2 regions of the Gellertiella sp. DMC107 genome follow, and region 2 is predicted to be linked to the other one. Evidence: riboswitches for the same ligand, from Rfam matches in the RefSeq annotation. Region 2 holds a riboswitch; the other holds the start of a gene.
The links. A riboswitch is a leader RNA that binds a small molecule or an ion and turns the genes downstream of it on or off. The one in region 2 is predicted to bind FMN.
Positions count from the first base shown of each region.

Region 1: another riboswitch for FMN. It lies ahead of ACT54B_RS13510 (DMT family transporter); the one in region 2 lies ahead of ribB (3,4-dihydroxy-2-butanone-4-phosphate synthase).

Region 1 covers NZ_JBQUZZ010000003.1:571,115-581,122, reverse strand. Annotated here, with positions in the region: gene lon (endopeptidase La) at 1-1,638, shown strand, start outside; gene hupB (DNA-binding protein HupB) at 1,833-2,108, shown strand; FMN riboswitch at 2,286-2,434, shown strand; gene ACT54B_RS13510 (DMT family transporter) at 2,573-3,481, shown strand; gene ACT54B_RS13505 (aldo/keto reductase) at 3,500-4,486, opposite strand; gene ACT54B_RS13500 (hypothetical protein) at 4,630-5,583, opposite strand; gene ACT54B_RS13495 (calcium-binding protein) at 5,748-7,469, shown strand; gene ACT54B_RS13490 (histone deacetylase family protein) at 7,530-8,561, opposite strand; gene ACT54B_RS13485 (ABC transporter substrate-binding protein) at 8,790-9,824, opposite strand; gene ACT54B_RS13480 (ABC transporter permease) at 9,848-10,008, opposite strand, start outside.
Region 2 covers NZ_JBQUZZ010000006.1:154,559-164,566, forward strand. Annotated here, with positions in the region: gene ACT54B_RS18760 (ATP-binding protein) at 1-1,486, opposite strand, end outside; gene prmB (50S ribosomal protein L3 N(5)-glutamine methyltransferase) at 1,606-2,526, opposite strand; gene ACT54B_RS18770 (pseudouridine synthase) at 2,624-3,412, shown strand; gene ribB (3,4-dihydroxy-2-butanone-4-phosphate synthase) at 3,467-4,114, opposite strand; FMN riboswitch at 4,243-4,388, opposite strand; gene ACT54B_RS18780 (methyl-accepting chemotaxis protein) at 4,459-6,252, opposite strand; gene ACT54B_RS18785 (pseudoazurin) at 6,321-6,767, opposite strand; gene ACT54B_RS18790 (Crp/Fnr family transcriptional regulator) at 6,888-7,580, opposite strand; gene ACT54B_RS18795 (SUMF1/EgtB/PvdO family nonheme iron enzyme) at 7,695-8,597, opposite strand; gene nirK (copper-containing nitrite reductase) at 8,727-9,857, opposite strand.

The DNA of each region.
Region 1 (10,008 bases), on a different contig from region 2:
AGCAAGACCAAGCTTTCCAAGGAAGGTCGCGAGAAGGCTGAAGCCGAAATGCGCAAGCTGCGCCAGATGAGCCCGATGTCGGCGGAAGCCACCGTCGTGCGCAATTATCTGGATTGGCTGCTGGGCCTGCCCTGGGGCAAACGCTCGAAGATCAAGACCAACCTTCACAATGCCGAGAAGATCCTGGAAGAGGATCATTTCGGTCTGGACAAGGTCAAGGAGCGCATCATCGAGTATCTCGCCGTGCAGGCGCGTTCCTCGAAGATGAAGGGCCCGATCCTTTGCCTCGTCGGCCCGCCCGGCGTGGGCAAGACCTCGCTTGCCCGCTCCATCGCCAAGGCCACCGGCCGCGAATACGTGCGCATGGCGCTTGGCGGCGTACGGGATGAGGCAGAAATCCGCGGTCACCGCCGCACCTATATCGGCTCCATGCCGGGCAAGGTGCTGCAGTCCATGAAGAAGGCCAAGAAGTCCAACCCGCTCTTCCTGCTCGACGAGATCGACAAGATGGGGATGGATTTCCGCGGCGATCCGTCCTCGGCCCTGCTCGAAGTGCTGGATCCGGAACAGAACAGCACCTTCATGGATCACTATCTCGAGGTGGAATACGATCTGTCGGACGTGATGTTCATCACCACGGCCAACACGCTCAACATTCCGGCCCCGTTGATGGACCGCATGGAAATCATCCGCATTGCCGGTTACACCGAGGAAGAAAAGCTGGAGATCTGCAAGCGTCACCTTCTGCCGAAGGCGATCCGCGAGCATGCCTTGCAGCCTAAGGAGTTCTCGGTCACCGACGAGGCGCTTCGCGAGGTGGTTCAGTCCTACACGCGGGAAGCCGGCGTGCGCAGCCTGGAGCGCGAGCTGATGAAGCTCGGTCGAAAGGCTGTGACCGAGATCATCAAGGGCAACACCAAGTCGGTCGAAGTCACGGCTGAGAACGTCAAGGATTTCCTCGGCGTTCCGCGCTATCGCCATGGCGAGGCCGAAGGCGAGGATCAGGTCGGTATCGTCACCGGTCTTGCCTGGACGGAAGTGGGCGGCGAATTGCTGACCATCGAAGGCGTGATGATGCCGGGCAAGGGCCGTATGACCGTCACCGGCAACCTGAAGGACGTGATGAAGGAATCGATTTCCGCGGCGGCTTCCTATGTCCGTTCGCGCGCCGTCGATTTCGGCATCGAGCCGCCGCGCTTCGACAAGTCGGACATCCACGTGCACGTGCCGGAAGGTGCGACGCCCAAGGATGGTCCGTCCGCAGGGGTCGCCATGGCCACGGCTATCGTGTCGGTCATGACCGGCATACCGGTTCGCCATGATGTTGCCATGACGGGTGAAATCACCCTGCGTGGCCGTGTATTGCCCATCGGCGGCCTCAAGGAAAAGCTGCTCGCGGCGCTTCGCGGCGGCATCAAGAAGGTGCTGATTCCCGAGCAGAACGCCAAGGATCTTGCCGAGATCCCTGATAATGTGAAGAACAGCCTGGAGATCGTCCCGGTCTCGCGCATGGGCGAGGTTATCAGCCACGCCCTGGCCCGCGTGCCGGAGCCGATCGAATGGGACGGCACCGTCGAAACGCCCGTGATCGCAACGGTCGAGGGTGTGGACGACGCCGGTCAGACCATCGCTCATTGACGGTCAAATCGGTTCGAAATCGATAAAAACAGTGAAAAGGCCAGCGCCATGCTGGCCTTTTTTGTGAAAAAATGGCTGGAAACGCTTGCATTTCCGGGTATTGCAGGGCTTTTGAGTTGCGGCTGACAGGAGCTTTCGTATTCTGCGCCCGAAGCATAATTGAGTCGTTTCAAACCATTGAAAGGGGTGGAAACATGAACAAGAATGAACTCGTCTCCGCGGTCGCCGAAAAGGCTGGGCTGACCAAGGCCGATGCAGCGTCTGCCGTTGACGCTGTATTCGAAACCGTACAGTCCGCTCTGAAGGCTGGTGGTGACGTCCGCCTCGCCGGTTTTGGCAGCTTCACCGTATCTCGCCGCGAAGCTTCGAAGGGCCGTAACCCTTCCACCGGCGCTGAAGTCGATATTCCGGCTCGCAACGTTCCGAAGTTCACCGCAGGCAAGGGCCTGAAGGATGCCGTGAACAGCTGATTGGCTGGCACGGGCTGAAGCTTTGCTTCAACTAGGATCAAGGCACGCATTCCTTTCCGGAAAGCGTGCCTTTCTTTTTGGGCCGGGATCCGCGATCGCTCCGGCGAAACCCTGTGCCTCTTGCGGGGAGGGGGCGAAGGGCGGCCTTGTATCGGCAAAATCTTTGCTTTACCTATGAACCGTTCTCAGGGCGGGGTGAAACTCCCCACCGGCGGTAAGGAGCCTGCTCCAAGCCCGCGAGCGCTTGTCTTCTGGGGAAGACAGGGTCAGCAGATCCGGTGTGAATCCGGAGCCGACGGTCACAGTCCGGATGAAAGAGAACGGGAAACAGCGCCGCTTTGCGAGCCCCTTGCCTGGCTCGCAGGCGGTATCGATGCCCGCGCCGCACCCCTGGGGAAGGCGTGGAACTCTGCCTTTGCCCGTGCGTCCTGATTTGTGTCAACCGGTTCCGAGGGGGAACGAACATGAATCAGAACCTGACATCCGCCGGCGCATCGCCGGCCGTTCGTGGCGCGGCCTTCATGATCCTTGCGGGGGTCGCCTTTGCCGCGCTCAACACCATCACGCAGCATCTCACCATGAATCTCGGCCTGAGCTCCACGTCGGATGCCTTCTGGCAGTATTTCCTGGCGCTGGTTTTCTCCGTGCCGCTTCTGGCCCGTTCCGGGTTGAAGGCGCTGAGAACGGCCCATCCCTACACCCATATTGCCCGCGTGGCGCTGTCCGTGCTCGGCGTTCAGGCCTGGGTTTACGGTCTTGCCCACGGTGTGCAGATCTGGCAGGCGATTGCCCTTGTCATGACCTCGCCCTTCTTCGTGACTGCGGGCGCGGCCCTGTTCCTCGGCGAGCGGGCGGGCAAGGAGCGCTGGCTGGCGACGGCCGTCGGCTTTTCAGGGGCGATGATCATCCTGCGGCCCTGGGCCGACACGATCACGCTGGCAGCGATTGCCCCGGTTGCGGCGGCAGCGCTCTGGGCCGGCGCCTCCCTGTTGACGAAGAGCGTGCTGGCGAAGGACAGTTCGGCCACGGCCACCCTGTGGCTTCTGCTGATGATGTCGCCGGTCAATGCCGCCTTTGCGGTGGCAGGCGGCTTTCAGGTGCCGACGGGCGAAATTCTGGCCTGGCTGGTCGTCTCCGGCCTGCTGATGGTCGGCGCGCAATACTTCCTCGCCAAGGCCTATGAGACGGCGGATGCCGCCTATGTGCAGCCCTTCGACGACCTGAAGCTGCCGCTGAACCTGCTGGCCGGTTATCTGGCCTTCGGCTATGCGCCGGAAGGGCAGCTTTGGCTGGGCGCGGCGATGATCCTCGCCGCTTCCCTCTTCATCCTCTTCGTGGAGCGCCGGCAGGAGGCGCAGAGGGCGGCGGCCTGAGGCCATTCTCAACACGGCTTACCAGCGCTGGTGGACGTGCGGCGCCACAAGCCGGTCATAGATTTCGCGGGCGGCCGTCATCACGTCGATGTTGAGTGCCTCGAGATCCGCAGCGGCTGCATTGGCCCTGGCCTGTGCGGCGTTGCGGGCGCCCGGGATGACCACGGTAACGGCATCGTTCATCAGGATCCAGCGGAGCGCGAAGGCGGCCATGGAGGCCCCTTCCGGCACCAGCGACCGGATTTCCTCGACCGCTTCCAGACCCACCTCGAAAGGCACGCCGGCAAAGGTCTCGCCCACATCGAAATGCTCGCCATGCCGGTTGAACAGCCGGTGATCGTCGGCGGCAAAATGCGTGTCGCGGGTGATCTTGCCGGAAAGCAGGCCGCTGGCCAGCGGCACACGCACGATGACGGCGACATCGTTCATCTTCGCGCCTTCGAAGAAGAGCTGGGCGGGCCGCTGGCGGAAGAGATTGTAGATGATCTGCACGCTGGCGCAGTTCTGGTATTCGATGGCCTTCAGCGCCTCCTCGACCCGTTCGACGCTGACGCCCCAGGCCTTGATCTTGCCCGATGCCACCAGCTCGTCCATGCCGTCGAAGAGCTCCGGGCGGTAATAGACATCGGTCGGCGGGCAGTGAAGCTGCACGAGATCGAGGCAATCCATCTCGAGGTTCTGGCGGCTGCGATCGATGAAGGCCTCGATATTGGCCTTGGTGTAGCCGTCCGCCACATGCGGCGAAAGCCGCCGCCCGGCCTTGGTGGCCACCATGGGCCGTGGGCCCGAGCGGGTCTTCAGCACCTCCGCGATGATCTTCTCCGAACGCCCGTCGCCATAGACATCAGCCGTATCGATGAAGGTCATGCCGGCATCGAGCGCGGCATTCAGCGCCTCGCGCCCGTCGGCTTCGCTCACCTCACCCCAGGCGCCGCCGATCTGCCAGGCACCGAAACCCACTTCGGAGACGGTAAAGGGAAGGCGGCCAAATGCATGCTGACGCATGATGGAAACTCCTCGCTATCAAGAAAAACCCGCGGCCGAACGGCCCGGGGCCTCTTCATATCAGGAGGAGGCGAAAAAGGGGAGGGCAAAGAATTAGCCCCGCTGCGGTGATTGCGCGGGGCTCTGCGGTGCCGCAAGGTGTTTCAATAGAACATCAAGTCTTTGTCGTCCGATTTCGTCAGTGTCGAAAGCCGACCGAACGACCAGTTGCCGGTGCACATGTCCAGACACACATCGAGACGTTTTCGTTCCTTGAGCACAGAGCCATCTTCCCGATAGGTTACGAAATGGCCGTTATCCTTGAGCTCTGCGACCAGACGGCCATCGGATGCCTTGAATTGGTAGGGAGAGAGACGGTATTCACCGTTGTCGATCTTGTGAAGGGCTCCCGGCATCTTATTCAGCCAGATTTCAAAATCCAGTCGACTTTCTGCAAAACCATGTATTCCCCCGCAGTCAGCAAGGCCCTTTTGCAATGACTCACGCATATCAAAGTGAGTTAATGCCATGTATGTCGGATAATCATCGGCGATAAGCTGCTTGTTTGATTTATAGTCATTGCCCATTTTTGTTTCCCCGCCCAACGTCGGTCGGTCGAGCGTATGGAAATCCCCGTTATACTCGATGACGTCTTCTACTATGGAGCCGAACTCCTGCGTCGCTTTTTCGACTTCCGCGCTCCATGCTTCGCTGACCGGCGGATTGAGTGTTGTCGCCTCCACCAGCCTGGTCTGAAATGTGCCGCGAGGCTCGGTGGCGGCCGTTTCACCAATGACCAGAGACCGAAGCCGCCTGAAGTCAAACATCAGTGCCATTTCTTCCTTGCTGGGAGTGTATTGGACTGTGCCGTCCGGAAGTTGCGTCAATGTCCCGCGTTTGGGCCGTCGCACGTCCGTTGCAGCCTCGTTTTCCTCTGAAACCTCGTTTTCCTCAGGCACATTGGCCTCATCCAGCTTGGCCTTGCTGGCTTCGGCGAGCCTTTCTGTCCTGGCATTGTTGGCAATACGGGTGATTTCATCCACCTCGTTTGAGGCGACCTGCCGTTCTGGCAGTGACGGCCGGAGAATCTGCAAAGCGCTGCTGATCGACATGGTCATGGTCATAGTCCTAAAATTAGATTGACATAAAAGTCGGAAAAACTAAAACATAGTATGGTTAACAGTAAGCTAATAGCGCTGAGGCGGTTGATCATCTCTCTCAGCCAATCGGTCAATTCAACTCGGTCGCAGCTCGGCTAGCTGCTCCATGAAGGAGTAAAGCGATGTATACAAAAAATGTAGATACCGGAAGGTGGGAAGATGACTATGATATACACTTCAATTATACATATAGATTTGGATATAAATGGCCGACAAAATTTGGTTTCTGGCAAAATGTAGAAGGTACAGATGAAAAAGACAGGATATATGTATTGACAAACAGTAATACTGGATTTTTATGGACTGCCGCAAAAATATATAGTATGCATGGTATTGATTCAATTTATTGCGCGGATACGGGAGGAGATCCTATATATTTTAACGAGTTGGACTTAATGTTTTCGAATCCAATTAAATTTATGAGTGGAGTTGTTGGATTTTATGGAACATATCTGAATGATATTTTTTTGGGGTCGAATTTAGATGAAAAAGTAATCGGAAATGGAGGGCATGATATAATATACGGGAACGGAGGCGATGACGTTATTTACGGTGATATACTGTATGACAATTATAATTTGGATTTCACAAATGGATATTCAAATATAGGAAATGATTACATTTCGGGTGGGGAAGGTGATGACAAGATATATTGTGGAGCAGGTGATGATGAAGTTTATGGAGGCAGTGGTAACGACCTGATTTATGGGGGCGAGGGTAATGACCTGATATCGGGTGGGGACGGAGACGACATAATATATACTGACGGATATGATTATATAGACGGGGGCAGTGGCTACAATGTCGTTCATCTGGAAAGTTTTGCAGCTGGTGCATCGTTAAACTTGTCTGCCATGTCTTCAAAATGGAGGAATATCTCGGGTTTTTCCGGGAATGAATCGGACAATATCATAAATGGCGATAGCAACGACAACACGATCTACGGCGACCGGGGTGATGACACCATTTCCGGCGGCGATGGCAATGACAGCCTGTACGGGCAGGACGGCAATGACACGCTGAATGGCGGCAACGGCAACGATCTTATCGATGGTGGTGCCGGCAACGATACCGTTTCGTATGCTGACTCACTGGCGGGCCAAAGAATAAATCTTTCCCTGTCAGGTGCCCAGGACACGGTTGGCAGTGGTGTTGATACCCTTGTCAGCATCGAAAACATCACCGGTTCGTCCTACAATGATGTGATGGTCGGTGATGCGGGTGACAATATCATGCGCGGCGGGGCCGGTAACGACAGCATCAATGGCGGTCTTGGCAATGATATCATGGATGGCGGGGCGGGCGTTGACGGCGTCAACTTCAGCGGCTTCACCTCCGGCGTAACGGTCAACCTTTCCATCACAACGGCTCAGAATGCCGGCGCTGCGGGCATCGATACCATCACCGGCTTCGAGAATGTCGGGGGCTCCAACTATGACGACGTCCTCACGGGGGATGCCGGCGTCAACCAGCTTTTCGGCTGGTCCGGCCGCGATACGCTGAATGGCGGGTTGGGTAACGACCTGCTGACCGGGGGATATGGTGCGGACCGCTTTGTGCTTGCTGCGGGCAGCGGCACGGACAAGATCATGGATTTCTCCGCCGCCGATGGTGACCGGGTCGTGCTCGGTGCTGCCTCCTTCGGCCTTTCTGCCGGGGCCGTCATGGCCGATTACCTCGTTCTCGGTTCCGCAGCCGTCAAATCCGATCACGGCTATTTCATCGCCAATGCCAATGGCGTGTGGTGGGATGCCGATGGCAGCGGCGCAGGGGCGGCCCAGCAGCTGGCGCAGTTTACGGCCCTCGCAAACGGCCTCACGGCCTCGAATTTCCTCTTTGCCTGAATCCGGTAACGAAAAAGGCTCCGTCGGTGCGGAGCCTTGCGGGTTTCGGGGGAAGGGGGCTCACGCCCCCTCGAAGCCCTGCAGCACGCCCACCGCATTGACGGCGATTTCCGCCACCGCATAGCCGCCTTCCATGACGAAGAGGGTCGGCAGGCCAAGCTCGGCGATGCGGGCGCCGATCAGCGGGTAGTGTTCCGTCTTCAGCTTGAACTTGCTGATCGGGTCCTTCTCGAACGTATCCACACCCAGCGAGACGACCACCACATCGGGCGCGTAGTCCGCGAGCTTGCGGCAACCGTCGTCCAACGCTTCCGACCAGAGATCCCAGCCCGTGCCATGGCGCATCGGATAATTGATGTTGAAGCCTTCGCCGGCGCCTTCGCCGCGCTCTTCCCGGAAACCCAGGAAATAGGGATATTCGTCATTCGGATCGCCATGCAGGTTGATGACCTGCACATCGGAACGTCGATAGAAGATTTCCTGCGTGCCATTGCCGTGGTGATAGTCCACGTCGAGGATCGACACGCGTTTGGCGCCCCGGTCGAGGAACCATTGGGCGGCCACGGCCGCATTGTTGATGAAGCAGTAGCCCGCCATGAAATCGGAGCCCGCATGGTGGCCCGGCGGCCGGCAAAGCGCGAAGGCCGCCCGTTCGCCCGCATTCACCAGACCTGCCGCCGTCAGCGCCACATCGTGGGAAGACTTGATCGCGTCCCACGTGCCTTTCACGAAGCCGATGCCGGCATCGAAGGAGTAATAGCCGAGCTGTGCATCGAGATGTTCGGGAATGACATCCTGCCGGAGCCCGCGCGTGGGCCAGGTATAAGGCAGGGCGGTTCCGTCGCGCCCGAGCGCCGTCCAGCGGTCCCAGACGGTGGGCAGGAAATCGAGATAATTCTGCTTGTGTACTTTGGCGGCGGTGGAAAGATCGTGCTCCTCCGGCGCAAGGATCGGCCCGAGACCGGTCTCCTTCAGTCGCTCATGAATGAACTCCGCCCGCGAGGGCATTTCGAAGGCGGGCACGATCGCCCCGGCCACCAGCTCCACATTGCCGGAATGGCCCTTGTGGCGCGGAGAATAGACTGACTTCATGTTTGCTCCCAATCGATGGAAAAATGGGCAGCTCCTCATCCGCTTGGCCCGCACCTTCTCCCCTCGGGAGAAGAGATCCGGAGCGGCGGCTGCTGTCTCCCTCCTCTCCCCGGCGGGGAGAGGGTGGCGCGCAAGCGCCGGGTGAGGGGCGCGCACGGAAATGGCTTGCTTCCGAAACGACAATTCCCCTCCCCACAAGGGGGAGGGGAAGGAGGTCCGATCTTTCCCTTACTTCTGCAGTTCGGTCCAGATCTTGGTGTAGATCTCCTGGGTGGCCGGGTCGCACATCTTCATCAGGTCGACCTTGTCCTTCATGTCCTCAGGCACGTTCAGCTCCGGCGCGCCCTTCATGTCTTCGGGCATGAACTTGTCCGAACCGGCAATGCCGTTCGCATAACGGGCAAAGGCGGAAATCATCGCCGCATTTTCCGGGTCCATGATGAAGTTCTGGAAAAGCTTGGCATTTTCCACGTTCTTCGCATCCTTCAGGACAACCACGTTATCCGACCAGGAGTTGATGCCTTCCTTCGGATAGCCGTATTTGATCGAGGGCTTGGCCAGGCGCTGGCGAAGGGCCGAGCCGTTCCAGTCGGATGTCGCGGCATAGTCGCCGGCCGTCATCTTCTCCACGGTCGAATATTCCATGGCGATCCAGTTCGGCTTGGAATTGACAAGCGTGTCGCGGACCTTCTTCAGCAGCTCCTTGTCATTGTCGCAGATCTTGCCGCCGTTCCACTTGATCGCCGCATAGATGACGTCGTTCATTTCCGGAACCACGTTCACCTTGCCCTTCAGCTCCTCGGGCGTATCGAAGATGATGCCCCAGGTATTGATGTCGCCCTTGTAGACATCGGTATTAACGGAAACGCCCACCGTGCCGAGCTGCCACGGAACGGAATATTTGCGGCCGGGATCGAAATCGGGGTTCTGCCACTCGGGCGCGATGTTCTTGGCGTTTTCCATCTGGCCGGGATTGGTTTCCAGCAGAAGCCCTTCATTGATCCAGGTGGGAATGAAGGACTGGGACGGAACGGCGATATCGAAGCCATGGCCGCCGGCGCGCACCTTGGCAAGCGCGGTATCGTTCGAATCGTAGTCGGTGACGGTCACCTTCACATTGTATTTCTCTTCGAACTTCTTGATCATCTCGGGGCTGGTATAGTTGCCCCAGTTATAGATGTTCAGTTCGCCATCGGCCGCCGCGAATGTGGCGGAGCCCATCAGGGCCGCCAGGGCCAGCGCAATCGATCCGGTCTTTCTCATGGTTCTGTTCCTCTCTGTTATGATCAGGCTTGTTTTCGGTTCACGAAGAAAAAGATGGTCACCACCGCGATGGACAGCAGCAGGAAGACCGTGGAGATGGCGTTCATCTCCGGTGTGATGGCGCGGCGCAACTGGCCGAGCATGTAGGTCGGCAGCGTATCCTGCCCCGCCATCTTGACGAACT
Region 2 (10,008 bases):
GCTCCAGAATGGAGCGGGTGACCTGCCGGTTGATCACATTATCCTCGACCAGCAGCAGCCGCAGCGACCGGCCCGGATGGCCGGCGAGATCGGGTTCGGGTGCTGCCGGCTCGGGCGGAGGCGCGGCGGCGAGCGGCAGGCCGACGCGGAACTGGCTTCCCCTGTCCGGCTGGCTCTCCACCTCGATCCGCCCCTGCATCGCCTCGACCAGACTGCGGGTGATCGAAAGACCGAGCCCGGCCCCGCCGAACCGGCCATGGGTGGAGGCCTCCCCCTGCACGAAGGGCTCGAAGATCCGCGCCAGCACGGCCGCATCCATGCCGATGCCGGTATCCTGCACGCCGAGGCGCACCAGGCCATCCGCCACCGAGAGCGTCAGCCAGACATGGCCGCGATCGGTGAACTTGACCGCATTGCCGACGAGATTGAGCAGGATTTGCCGGAGCCGGGCCGAATCTCCCAGCACATGGCGGGGCACGGCCGGATCCCGCGCCCATTCGAGGCTGAGCCCCTTTTCGCAGGCACGCGGCCGCAGGAGATCGATGACGTCGGCGCACAGGCGGTCGAGGTCGACGGGCTGGTGCTCCAGCACAAGGCCGCCGCGTTCCAGCCGGGTCAGATCCAGCACGTCGTCGAGGATCACCCGCAGCGCCTCGGCGGAGCGCAGGACGACGGACAGCCGCTCGCGGTCCTCGCTCTCCCGTTTTTCCTCCAGCATCAGCCGCACCATGCCGAGAATGCCGTTCATCGGCGTGCGGATTTCGTGGCTCATGACGGCGAGGAAATCGGATTTTGCCCGTTCGCCCGCCTCCGCCGCTTCCTTCGCGGCCACCAGCGCCCGGTTGGTCCGGCGCGATTCCTCGATATGGAGATATTCCTCGCGGCGCATGCGGTTGACCTGCGCCCGCGCCGCAAGCCCGACGCCGAGGCCGATGCCGGTCACCAGCAGGATGATGCCGAGATCGGCCGGCGCTTCGGCGGGTTGCCGCAGCACCCCCCAGAACAGGACGCTCACCAGCGCCGCATAGGCGGCCATCGACCCCGCGGCAAGCAGCCGGCCCGGCAGCAGCACGGGAAGTGCCGCCGCCATCAGCGGCAGCAACAGGCCGCCATGGCGCAGCAGCGCCGGGTGATCGAAGATCATGCCGTTCAGCAGGTAGAACAGGGCCTGATGCCCGTATGTGATGAGCATGAGCCGGCTTTCCTGTTCCGTCCGCCGGATCAGGACGGCGGCGGACAGGCCGAGCAGGAGCAGCAGCAGCCGGATAAGCACGAAGGGCGCAAGGCGGTCGCCCGTCACCGTCAGCACATCGACCGGCAGGAAGGAAACGCTGGCGAAGGTGGATCCCAGCACGCCGATCATCGCCATGCCGCGCGTCGCCTTCAGGGTGGCGCAGCGATAGGCGCACTCTTCCGCCGGGTCGGCAAATTCACCCGTCCAGCCCGCAAAGCGCGGCATCGGCAGGGAAGCGGCATTTTCCCTCATGGTCGCGTGGGGCCTCCATGCATCCTCTAGGCCCCGTGATACGACCCCAGCATGGCGAAGACTATAGGCGAGCGCCCGGCCGCGCCGCCGAATTCTGGGCGCATTGCGGCCGGCGGGCCCTATTCCACGCCGAGCGCTTCGGCGGCCAGATAGAAGACCGCATCCTGCGAATTCTCGGTTTCCAGCCAGAGGAAATCGAGATGCGGATATTCGTCTTCCAGGATTTCGCGCCCCGAACCGATCTCGCAGATCAGCCCGCCGCCCGCATTGAGGTGGGCGGGAGCCTCCTCGATGATCCGCCGCACGAGATCGAGCCCGTCCGTGCCGCCATCATGGGCCATTTCCGGCTCGGCGCGATATTCGGGCGGATAGCCGGCCAGCGCCTCGTGATCCACATAGGGCGGATTGGTGATGACGAGATCGTAGCGGCGGCCCGCAAGCGGTGCGAAGAGATCGCCCGCATGCAGGCTGACCTGATCCTCGACACCGTGCTCTTCCAGGTTCCGCTGCGCGACCTCAAGGGCGTCCGCCGAGAGATCGACCGCTTCGATGAGGGCATTCGGGAAGAATTTTGCGGCAATCACCGCCAGGCAGCCGGAGCCGGTGCAGATATCGACGGCGCTTTCCACCATCATCGGATCGGGCAGGAAAGCGGAGCCTTCCGAATGGATATATTCGTTGAACAGGATTTCGCCGATATGGGAGCGCGGCACGATGACCCGCTCGTCCACGAAGAAGCGCATGCCCTGGATGTAGGAGCGGCCGGTCAGATAGGCCGACGGCTTGCGGGTGGTGACCCGCGCCTCGATCCGTTCGGCCAGAAGCCTCCGTTCCGCCGGCAGCAGGCGGGCATCGAGGAAGGGGTCGAGCACGTCGATGGGCAGGTCGAGCGAATCGAGCAGCAGGAAGGCCGCATCGTCGCCGGCGGTCGAGGTGCCATGGCCATAGGCCAGATCGGCGGCATTGAAGCGGGAGATGGCATAGCGCCAGTAGTCGCGCAGCGTCACGAGTTCGCGGGTGATGTCGTCCTGGGTCAACATGATCTCACTTCGGGCAAAATTTCTGGTATGGCTCTAGAACCGAAGTCCCGGGCGGTCAACCGCCGCCCGGATTGCATGTCCACAGCCGGAGCCGAGAATGAAGCAAAGCCACGGGCGCCCGAAACGGGCTCCTTCCGCCAAACCCGCCGAGCGCGAGGGCAAGCGCAGCATGCTGGCGCGGGCCCTTTCCAAGCGCGGCTTCTGCTCGCGTACGGAAGCGGAGCGGCTGGTGCGGGAGGGCCGGGTGAGCGTGGATGGCCGGCGCATCACCGATCCCCTGAGCTGGGTGGATGTGGAGACGGCGCGGATTGCCGTGGACGGCAAGCCGGTCGCCGCGGAGAAGCCCCTCTATTTCATGCTGAACAAGCCGCGCGGTCTCGTCACCACGCGCCACGATCCGGAAGGGCGGCCGACCGTCTATGACTGCCTGAAGGGGCTCGACGCCACCCATCTCTCGCCGGTCGGGCGACTGGACAAGGCCAGCGAGGGGCTGCTTCTCTTCACCAACGACACGACTTTCGCGCAGGCGCTGCTCGATCCCGACACCCATCTGCCGAAAATCTATCATGTGCAGATCGACCGGCACGCGGATGAGACGATGCTCGCCGCCATGCGCGACGGCGTTTCCCATGAAGGGGAGCACCTGAAGGCGCTCGATGCCCGGCTCATCCGGGAAGGCGACAGGACTGCCTGGATCGAGGTGACGCTGGACGAGGGAAAGAACCGCCAGATCCGCCGCATTCTGGAGGCGCTGGGCGTTGAATGCCTGCGGCTGGTGCGGGTGGCGATCGGGGCGCTTCCGCTCGGAACGCTGGAAAAGGGTGCGGTGCGGGCGCTGACGCCTCAGGAAGTCGAAAGCCTCAAACGGGCAATCGGCCGCGCGTGAGGTCCCGTCGGGCGCCGCGAGGGCGCCCGCAGGAGGGCTAGGCTGTACTTCCGCTCAGGCGGCTTCCACCACCCGGGTGGCGGAGGCCTTCGCATTCTCGGCCTTGATGTAGCGGATGAGATCCTCGATGGTCACGAGAACCAGACCGTTCTGCTCGGCAAAGACTTCGAGCTGCGGCAGGCGCGCCATGGTGCCGTCGTCATTGGCCACTTCGCAGATCACGCCCGACGGAAACTTGCCGGCCAACCGGCAGAGATCGACTGCGGCTTCCGTGTGGCCGGGACGGCCGAGCACGCCCCGGGGATTGGCGCGCAGCGGGAAGATATGGCCGGGGCGGGCGAATTCTTCCGGACGGGAGGCGGGGTTGACCAGCGCGCGGACGGTCGCCGCCCGGTCGGCGGCGGAAATGCCGGTGGTGGTTTCCGGCAGATAATCGACCGAGACGGTGAAGGCCGTCTGCAGCGATTCCGTGTTGTTCGGCACCATCAGCGGCAGGTCGAGTGCATCGAGCCGCTCGCCGGGCATGGCGACGCAGACGAGGCCCCGGGCCTTGTTCATCATGAAGGCCATCTTTTCAGGCGAGGCATCCTCGGAGGCAAAAATCACGTCGCCTTCGTTCTCGCGATTCTCGTCGTCCACGACGACGATCATCTCGCCACGGGCCAGCGCGGCAATCGCATCTTCGATTTTGGAAATGGTCATGTTGCAGTCTTTCAAGGGTTGGCCGGATACCGGCTTCGTTGCACCATCACCGCCACATGGCGGATCAGCCAAACGTCCCTTGGGCGAACAAAGATCGCTGCGCCGCCCTTTTACAGGCGGTCGCTTTGTCTTGTCCTCTTCCATCCGGACTATACCGTCGGCTCCGGCCTCGCACCGGATCTGCTGACCTCCCGGTTGCCCGGAAGCGCTCGCGGGCTCCGGGATTTCTCCCGATACCGCCGGTGGGGAGTTTCACCCCGCCCTGAGAACAGTCTGAAAATGGCGGAGGCGCGGAGAAAATGCAAGTCTCTCCGCGCGAACGCAGCGTTCAATCGCGACAAATCCTACGCAGCGCGACGGTTTTTGCCGAAAGACGCCTCCAGACGGAAGGCAGACACCAGGTGGCGCAGCCGTTCGGTCTCGAGCGTCAGGGCGTGGCTCGCGGCGGTGGCTTCCTCGGCCATGGCCGCATTCTGCTGGGTGACCTGATCGAGGCTGTTGACCGCGCGGTTTACCTCCTGAAGGCCGGCGGACTGCTCTCCCGAGGCCGTCGCAATCGCGTCCATGTGGCTGTTGATCGCCAGGATATGCGCCTCGATGGCCCGGAGCGCCGACCCCGTTTCGCCGACGAGACGAACGCCGGTTTCCACTTCGCGGGCCGAATGGGCGATCAGCGCCTTGATGTCGCGCGCCGCCGCTGCCGAGCGCTGGGCGAGTTCGCGCACTTCCTGGGCAACGACCGCAAAGCCCTTGCCGGCTTCCCCCGCGCGCGCCGCCTCGACGCCCGCATTCAGCGCCAGCAAATTGGTCTGGAAGGCGATCTCGTCGATCACGCCGATGATATTGGCGATTTCCGAGGAGGAGCGGTCGATCCGCTGCATGGCATCGACGGCGCGATTGACCACGGCTTCGGCCTCGGCCGCGCTGGCATTGGCGGTTCCGGCGGCCGCGCGGGCCTCGGAGGCCCTTCGGGTGGAATGGCCGACATTGACGGTGATCTGGTCGAGCGCGGCTGCCGTCTCTTCCAAGGCTGCGGCCTGTTCGCCGGTGCGGCGGGAGAGATGATCGGCGCTGACGGAGATTTCGCGGCTGTTGCTGTCGATGGCCTCGGCGGTATGGGCGACGGTGGTGACGGTCTGGGCCAGTTGCGCCGCACAGGCGTTGAAATCGACGCGAAGCCGGTCGAGTTCCGGTGCGAAGGCGGTGTCGAGCGTGCAGGTGAGATCGCCTGCAGACAGGGCGCGCAGGGCATCGCCGAGCCGGTTGGCCGCATCGTTCAGCTCTTCGGCGCGCCGGTGGGCGGAAAGCCGCTCGGCCTCGCGGGCATCGGCGGCCCGTGCCCGGTCCTCGGCGGCAAGCTTCTCGTCGGAAAGTGCCTTGCGGGCATTGTCGCGGAAGACGGCCAGCGCCCGGGCCATGGAGCCGATCTCGTCCCGGCGGTCCTCACCCTCGATCGCGGCCTGAAGATTGCCTTCGGACAGCACCAGCATGGACTGGCTGATCCGGGTGGCGGGGAAGACGACCATGCGCCGGATCGCGACATAGCCACCGGCAATCACGAGAACGAGGCCTCCCACCATGAAAAGTCCGGTGTTGCGGGCCTTGTCGCTCGTATCGCTGGCCAGGGTCTCGCTGGCGATCCGGGCGCCGTCATAGATGGCCGCGCGCTTGGTCGTCAGGTCTTTGCTGAGGGCGGCGATTTGGGGCTGGCAGGCGGTGAGATAGGCCTCACGGGCGGCATCGTCCACCGTGGAGGCCGGCCGGCAGTCGCCGTCGAGAAGGGCAAAGGTGCGGTCACGCAGCACGGGAAGATCGCCATCGCCCGGAAGCGCCCCGATCGAATCGGCAAAGGTGGCTTCGAGCCGCTGGCGCGAGAAGGCGATTTCCTCGTCGGCCGCCGTCACGCCTTCCGGCGTCCCGACCAGCAGACGTTCGCCCAGCGCGGCGCGGCTGGCCTGCAGCATGCGGTTGGCGCTGGCCACCTGCGATGCCGCCTTGACGCCACCGTCGAGAAGGCCGTGATAGGCCGCCTCGACCCGGATCATGGCGAGGCCTGAATAGACGGCCATGCCGATGGCAAAGAGGCCGAACAGGCCGAGAATGGTGAGGACTTTTCCAGCAATCGATACATGTTTCATGGAAATCCGCCGCTTGATAGGAAAAGGGCGGCGGAACAATTTCCGCCGCCCCATCATGCCTGTTCTGCTTACTGGCCGAGCGCCGCGATGGCGGCCTGAAGCCGTTCGCCGGCCTTCTTCGGCACCTTGGCATTCTTGATCGCATCGAGATTTTCGGGCTTGTCGCCCACCACCACGAGGCCGACCATGCCCATGCCGACATGCGGCGAGCACTTGACCGCATAGGCGCCCGGCGCGGTGAAGGTGACCTTGTAGGTCTCGTTCATCTTGCTCTTGAAGGCTTCGGCACCGGCCGGGATCAGATCCTTGATCGTTTCGACATTATGGCCCTTGTCGGTGGGGATGAAGGTGACGCTGTCGCCCGGAGCAACCTTGGTCAGCGCCGGCTCGAACACCATCGAGCCATCCTTGCCCTTGTTCAGCATGTGAACTTCGAAATCGGCGGCGCCAGCGGCACCAGCAACGAGCGAGAGGGCAAGCGCCGCACCGGCGAGCGCAAAGGGAAAGCGTGGCATTTTCTTGTCTCCTTGAAGTTCGTCCCGGTCTTGAACACCGGCGGCGTGAGACAAGTGATAAAGCAACCGGCCGCGCAAACTTTGCGCCGCGTCAAATATCGGAGCGGAATTTGAGAAAAATCACTTCTCGCCTTCGGCCAGCCGCGACAGGCCGGTGAGGTCGCGCACCAGAAGCTTCTGCCGCCCGCCCTCGACCAGTCCCCGGTCTTCCCAGGCGCTGAGAATGCGCGAGACCGTGTGCAGCGTCGTGCCGGTCATTTCGGCAATATCCTGCTTGGAAATCTGGAAATCGATGCGGATACCGCCCTCTTCCGGCCGCCCCGCCTTGCCCGCAAGCCGGAGCACCGCATGGGCCACGCGCCGCTCCACTTCCTGGGTGGACATTTCGCGGATGCGCGTATGGGCTTCCTCGAGACGGTTGCCGATGGTCTGCAGGGCCGAAACGGCCAGCGCGGGGTTCTGCTCGACGAAGAAGGACCACAGCGAGGTCGGCCAGGCCAGATAGAGGCTTTCGGCCGCCGCATGGGCCGTTCCGGGATAATCGGTGCGCTGGAGCGCCTTGGCGAAACCGAAGAGATCGCCCGGATGCACGACGCGCACGATGATCTGCTGCCCATCCGGCGTCACCTGCGTGACCTTGAGGCGACCGTTGAGCAGCAGGAAGAAATGACTGGCCGGCGTGCCCTGCAGGAAAACCGCCTCGCCCTGCGCGGCGCGGCTGGAGCTGGCATGCGAGAGAATGAGGTCGATTTCGCTATCGGTCATCCGCGAAAACAGCGGCAACGGCTTGACGATGCTGCGATCTATGCGCAAGGCCATGGGACTTCCTGAGGTTTCATGCGGCGGGGAGCGGATCCTGGCTCCGCTTCGGCGGACTCTTTCCGGCTTTTCCCGGCGGCACAAGCCCGTAATTTCCCCTATGCACGGTCAAAGGCCGATTTTCTGGCCCAGCCACTGGAGAAGGCCCGGGCGGCGCACCAGCCGGAAACCCAGATTGTCCGGCGGTGCACCCACCGAGCAGCCGCCCGTCTTCGGGTCGCGCACGAAGGAGCTGAGCGCGGTGCGATGCTTGCCTTCCGCGACGAATATGCCGCAGGCCGTATCGGTCGCCTGATCCGCGGGCTTTTCGAGATCCACGCGGCGCTGGCAGGTGGAGGTCCACTCCCAGACATTGCCGGCGAGATCGGACAGGCCGTTCTCGTTCACGCCGAAATGGCCGAGCGGCTTCGGCGCGGGATCGGAAGAGGCCTTGCGGGCCGTTTCCCGGTTGTAATCCGCAAGCCAGCGGATGGCCGGGTTCTTGTTGTCGGGATCGATGCCCAGCGCATCGTCGACGAAGGACGATCCGGCGGCATAGGCCCATTCCGCATCGCTCGGCAGGTCATAGGTCTCGCCCGTGTGGGAGGAGAGCCAGCGCGCATAGGTGAGCGCGTCGTCATGGCTGACGCCGGTGGCCGGCACATCGACGCCGGCCGGCGCTGCGGGCTGGCGCCCGGGCTCGCGCGGCGGACAGGCAAGCTCGGCCACGCAATCGTCGTAGCTGCTGGCGGTCACCGGAAATTTCATGATCTCGAGCGGAGCCGGGATCGTGACGGTCTGGCGGGGCGCGTCCACGGCATAGCCCTTGCGGTAATAGTCTCCGTCGAGCCGGTGGGTGAAGCTGCCGGCGGCAAGCGTCACCGTCACGGGCCGGTAGAGATCGGCATCGGAGGGGCGCGGGTTCCAGAGGCCCGCCTCCAGCGCCAGCGCTCCTGACAGCAACAGCACGAGACTTGCGGGAAAAAGAAGCGAAAGCGTCGACTCATGGCCGTATTTCATGGTGGCTGTCACGGCGCGCTCCTGTCATGGGTGCCCTTGCCGGGCCTTGCGGGTCGGAAGCCGGGGCGGCGAGACGCCGCCCCGGATGCGGTCGCCGGCAGAAGCCGGCGGCCTGGGGGATCGGAGGAAAGCCGGTCGCGATCAGGTGGCGTTCGGGGCAACGACGGCGGTCATCAGGTCGTCGTTCCAGTCGCCGGTAACCTTGAAGTGGGCCGCCGCACCGAGCTCGAAGGCTTCGATGAGGTTGTGGTTCACATAGGCGTAGATGCCGGGCTGATGGAACGTGTAGTAGGCAGCCCCTGCCGCACCGCCCGGGATGAACCAGGTTTCCTGATCCACATCCGGCGGGTTGTGGAACTTGCCGGTGGCCCAGACATAATCGCCATGCCCGCCGATGAGATGCGGACGGGTATCGCGGTTGGCCTGGGAATGTACGATCAGCACCCGTTCGCCCACTTCCGCCTTGAGAGCCTTTTCGCCGGTCAGCGCGCCGACCGCGCCGTTGAAGACGATATGGGTCGGGGTCAGCGTGCGCATGACCTTGAGCTGGTCGTCATAGGCGTCGCCGGCGCTTTCATATTTCTTGTAATTGCCGTTTTCGTCCTTCGGCACGTAGAAATCCTGCTCGCCGACATAATAGACCTTGTCATAGACGAGGTCGTTGCCCTTGCCGTCCTTCAGGCCGTCGCGGGGCAGAACCATGATTGCGCCGTTCATGCCATTGGTGACGTGCCACGGAACCATTCCGGGAGGTGCGCAGTGATAGACGAACACGCCGGCGCGGGTGGCCTTGAAGCGCAGCACGGCGGTTTCACCGGGATTGACGAGGGTCAGCGCACCGCCGCCCAGCGCGCCGGTGGCGGCATGGAAGTCGATATTGTGCTGGAGTTCGTTGGTATCCGGGTTGATCAGCGTCAGCTCGACATAATCGTCCTGATGCACGACCATGAGCGGACCGGGAACCGAGCCGTTGAAGGTCATGGCGTGAATTTCGGTGCCCTTGTCGTCGATGACGAGCTTCTTTTCCTGGATCGTCATGGTGTATTCGATGACCTTCGGTCCGCCCTCGGCCTTCTGGGTATGGGCATGGACGAAGGGCGGCGCGACGAGCTCTACCTTCTGGCGCGGCAGCGAGGCGATATCGACCTTGGCGGCCGGGGTAGCGGCTGCGGCGGCAGAGGCCTTGGCGGCGGCGAGCACCGGTGCGGCTGCGCTTGCAAGGGCTGCGCCGGCAAGCATGGAGCGGCGGGTCAGTTTCATGGAATCGGACATGGCTATGTCCCCCTTTCTTCCTCAATGACTTCGACGCCGTTTCTACCCCTGAGCGAAGCACGCCTCTTTGAGGCAGCACAAATTTCGCAAAATTCTGTCGTTTCGCCCTTCGCGCGCCTGCTTGCGCCCGCGCAAAGAAGGGGGAACGGGC